2 regions of the Streptomyces sp. NPDC006643 genome follow, and region 2 is predicted to be linked to the other one. Evidence: riboswitches for the same ligand, from Rfam matches in the RefSeq annotation. Region 2 holds a riboswitch; the other holds the start of a gene.
What was found. Region 2 has a riboswitch for thiamine pyrophosphate ahead of thiC (phosphomethylpyrimidine synthase ThiC). Riboswitches for the same ligand answer to the same signal wherever they lie in the genome.
Positions count from the first base shown of each region.

Region 1 (2,189 bases), on a different contig from region 2:
GCCCTCCGTCTTCAGCCCGCGGCCGACGATCGCGGCGACGGGGTAGGCGAAGAAGACCGCGAAGAAGGCGACGGGCACCGCCATGAGGCAGAGGCGTACGGCGCTCGCCCGGCGCCGTACGACGCGGGCCGCACGTCCCGCTTCCGCGCCCCGTCCCCCGGCGGGCGGGCCGGCGGTGGCCGCACCCGTATGCGTGGACTTCTCGCCCTTCGGGGCGGCCTCCGTGCCTACTTGACGACGAGTGAGGACCACGACTGGATCCACTCGTCACGGTTCTTGGCTATCTTCTCCGGGGCCACGGTCTCCGGGTTGTCGACGACGGCGCCGTGCTCGGTGAAGAGCGCGGGCAGCTTCGCACCCTCGACGACCGGATTGACGAACATGTTGAGCGGCATGTCCTCCTGGAACGTCTTGCTCACCAGGAAGTCCAGGAGGGCCTTGCCGCCCGCTTCGTTCTTCGCCCCTTGGAGCAGGCCGGCGAACTCGATCTGCCGGAAGCAGGTACCCGCGGCGACGCCGGTCGGCGCCTCCTTGGGCTGCGGGTCGGCGTACAGGACCTCGACGGGCGGACTTGAGGCGTAGGAGACGACGAGGGGACGCTCCGCCTTCGCCTTCTTGCCGCCCGCAGAGCCGGAGAAGTCCTCGTTGTAGGCCTGCTCCCAGCTGTCCACGACCTGGACGCCGTTGGCCTTGAGCTTCTTCCAGTAGTCCTGCCAACCGTCGTCCCCGTACGCGGCGACGGTGCCGAGAAGGAAGCCGAGGCCCGGCGAGGACTGCTCGGCGTTCTCGACGACGAGGAGATCCTTGTAGGCGGGCTTCGCGAGGTCCGCGAAGGACTCCGGTGGGGCGAGTTTCTTGTCGGCGAAGTACTTCTTGTCGTAGTTGACGCAGATGTCGCCGGTGTCGACGGGGGTGACTCGATGCTCGGCGTCGTCGAGCCGTACGTCCGCGCGGACCTGGTCGAGCCCCTTCGCCTCGTACGGCGTGAACAGGCCGTTGTCGAGAGCACGGGAGAGCAGGGTGTTGTCGACGCCGAAGAAGACGTCGCCCTGCGGCGAACCCTTCGTGAGGATCTCCTTGTTGAGCGCCTCGCCGGCTTCGCCGCTCTTGAGCACCTTGACGGTGTAGCCCGTCTGCTTGGTGAACTCCTTCAGTACGGAGTCCGAGGCGGCGAAGGAGTCGTGGGCGACGAGCGTCACGCTCTTGGATCCGGCCCCGTCCGACGCCGTGGAGTCCTCGGACCCGCCGCACGCGGCGAGCGCGGAGACTCCCAGGGCGGCGGCGACGGCGCCGGCCGCCATCTTCTTCGTGGTACGCACTGAAATCCTCCTGGGATGTCCAGGAGAAGACGCGGCCCTGCCCCGCGCCGGCGGACCGGCGCAGGGCAGGGCGCAACAGCTTGAGTGATGACCGAACTTCCTACCCAGAATGACCTGGGCGAGGTTCAGAGGGTCTGCGACCGTGAGGCTCTTCTCAAGCCTCTGCCGCACTCTCAGCGCTGTGGCGCTCCCCTGTCGGAATATGTAATTCGTTCGAACCCAGCGTACATGGGCCCCGACGGGGCCCCTTCGCCGCGCTCAGCGCTCCGTCGCCGCCAGTTGACCGCACGCCCCGTCGATCTCCTGACCGCGGGTGTCGCGCACCGTCACCGGCACCCCGTGGGAGGCGACGGCCTCGACGAACGCCTTCTCGTCCTCAGGGCGCGAAGCCGTCCACTTGGAGCCGGGCGTCGGGTTGAGCGGGATCAGGTTGACGTGCACCCGCTTGCCCTTGAGCAGCCGGCCCAGCAGATCGCCCCGCCACGCCTGGTCGTTGATGTCGCGGATCATGGCGTACTCGATGGAGATCCGGCGGCCCGACTTCTCGGCGTACTCCCAGGCGGCGTCCAGGACCTCCCGCACCTTCCAACGGGTGTTGACCGGCACCAGGGTGTCCCGCAGTTCGTCGTCGGGCGCGTGCAGCGACACGGCGAGGCGGCATTTGAAGCCCTCGTCGGCGAATCGCAGCATCGCGGGCACCAGACCCACCGTCGAGACGGTGATTCCGCGCTGCGAGAGGCCGAGACCGTCGGGCTCGGGGTCGGTCAGCCGGCGGATCGCCCCGACGACGCGGCGGTAGTTGGCGAGCGGTTCGCCCATGCCCATGAAGACGATGTTGGACAGCCGGGCGGGGCCGCCGGGGACCTCGCC
Region 1 is NZ_JBIAHA010000042.1:34,030-36,218, reverse strand. Features, by position in the region: gene ACFYNU_RS37545 (iron ABC transporter permease) at 1-84, opposite strand, end outside; gene ACFYNU_RS37540 (thiamine ABC transporter substrate-binding protein) at 228-1,319, opposite strand; TPP riboswitch at 1,399-1,523, opposite strand; gene rlmN (23S rRNA (adenine(2503)-C(2))-methyltransferase RlmN) at 1,578-2,189, opposite strand, start outside.
Region 1: another riboswitch for thiamine pyrophosphate. It lies ahead of ACFYNU_RS37540 (thiamine ABC transporter substrate-binding protein); the one in region 2 lies ahead of thiC (phosphomethylpyrimidine synthase ThiC).

Region 2 (2,189 bases):
CCGGTGTTGTCGTCGGTGTTGCCCGTCAGGCTCGCCCAGCCGATGAACAGCGAGCCCAGCAGCCCGATCAGCAGCAGCGAGATCAGCGTGCCGAGGACGGCGACCGACGTACGGGCCGTCAGACCGTGGCACAGATACAGCGCGATCAGCATGATGGCGCTCGCCCCGACGACCGCGACGATCAGCGGGTTCGAGCCCTGAAGGATCGCCGGCAGGATGAAGAGCGTCAGTACGGCGAACGAGATCACCAGCGCGACCAGGGCCATCAGCCCGCGCAACCGCCCCACCACGATCACCGCGAGCGCGAAGATCCCGGCCAGCACCGCCATCGGCACCGTACGGTCCACGTCCGTGACCGAGTACTGGAGATCCCGGGGAGCGTCGGGGGCATAAGCCACCACCACACCCTGTTTCACGTGAAACTGCCGTGGCGCGTCCGGCTGGACGACCTCGACGAACTTGCGCCCCGTGTCCTTGCCGCTCTTCACCTCGACCGTCGCCTTCACACAGTCCCCGGTCTGCGCGCGCTGCGCCTCACGCCCCTCCGGCGTCGACGTGTCGCCCGTCGGCGGGACCTGAGCGGCGTTCACGTCCTTGCAGTCGACTTTCTCGATCTTCACGACCTCGCCCTGCTGGGTCTGCCGGTCGAAGCCGACACCGGTACGTTCGTGCGCCGGGGCGCCGCCGGGCCAGAGCACGACGAGACCGACAACGACCGCCGTCGCGAAGGGAATCAGCACCGCGGCGATGACCTTGCGCAGGTGCTGGGAGACCGGTGCGGCCGGCCCGTGGCTGTGCGAGTGGCCGTGCGGCTCGGGTGTCTGCTGGGGTGAGGTCACCGACCGATCATCGCAAGAACGACGGAGGCCCTCTGTTCAGCACGCCCGGCATGGCGTTAGCGTGGTGGTGCCTTTACACACGCGGGAGCTCGGAGCACCGGGCTGAGAGGACGCTGACTGTGGAGTTCCGGGACTTCCCGGACCCCTTCGCTGCGTCGACCGCCGAACCTGTTACCGGGTAATGCCGGCGTAGGGAGTAGGTCTCCATGACCGTTCAGGACACACACACGTCTGCCTCCGACCCCACGGGCGAGGACAGGCCGATCGGCTGGCACAAGGGGTATGTGGCGGGTTCACGCCCCGATCTCCGGGTGCCGGTCCGTCAGGTGCATCTCACCAACGGCAACGACGTGACGCTGTACGACACGTCGGGGCCGTACACCGACCCCACCGTCGAGACCGACGTACGGCGCGGGCTCGCACCGCTCCGGGAGAACTGGATCATCGGCCGCGGCGACACCGAGGAGTACGCCGGCCGCCCCGTCCGCCCCGAGGACGACGGCCTCAAGCACACCTCACCGCGCGGCGGGCTGCGCAACCTCGACGCGGTCTTCCCCGGCCGCCCGCGCCAGCCGCGCCGGGGCCGCGCCGGACAGCCGGTGACCCAACTCGCGTACGCCCGGCGCGGGGACATCACCCCGGAGATGGAGTACGTCGCCATCCGGGAGAACGTCGCACCCGAGGTCGTACGCGACGAGATCGCCGCGGGCCGCGCCGTACTGCCCGCCAACGTCAACCATCCCGAGATCGAGCCGATGATCATCGGCAAGCGGTTCCTGGTGAAGGTCAACGCCAACATCGGCAACTCCGCCGTCACCTCCTCCATCGAGGAGGAGGTGGACAAGATGACCTGGGCCACCAAGTGGGGCGCCGACACGGTCATGGACCTCTCCACCGGCCGCAACATCCACACCACCCGCGAGTGGGTGCTGCGCAACTCCCCCGTCCCCATCGGCACCGTGCCGCTCTACCAGGCCCTGGAGAAGGTCGACGGCAAGGCCGAGGAGCTGACCTGGGAGATCTACAAGGACACGGTCATCGAGCAGGCCGAACAGGGCGTCGACTACATGACCGTTCACGCCGGCGTGCTCCTGCGCTATGTGCCGCTGACAGCCCGCCGCAAGACCGGGATCGTCTCGCGCGGCGGCTCGATCATGGCCGCGTGGTGTCTGGCGCACCATCAGGAGTCTTTCCTGTACGAGAATTTCGAGGAGCTGTGCGACATCCTCGCGGCGTACGACGTGACGTACTCACTCGGCGACGGCCTGCGCCCCGGCTCGATCGCCGACGCCAACGACGAGGCGCAGTTCGCCGAGTTGCGGACGCTGGGTGAGCTGAACACCATCGCCA
Region 2 is NZ_JBIAHA010000027.1:89,270-91,458, reverse strand. Features, by position in the region: gene ACFYNU_RS31270 (YibE/F family protein) at 1-839, opposite strand, end outside; TPP riboswitch at 911-1,052, shown strand; gene thiC (phosphomethylpyrimidine synthase ThiC) at 1,046-2,189, shown strand, end outside.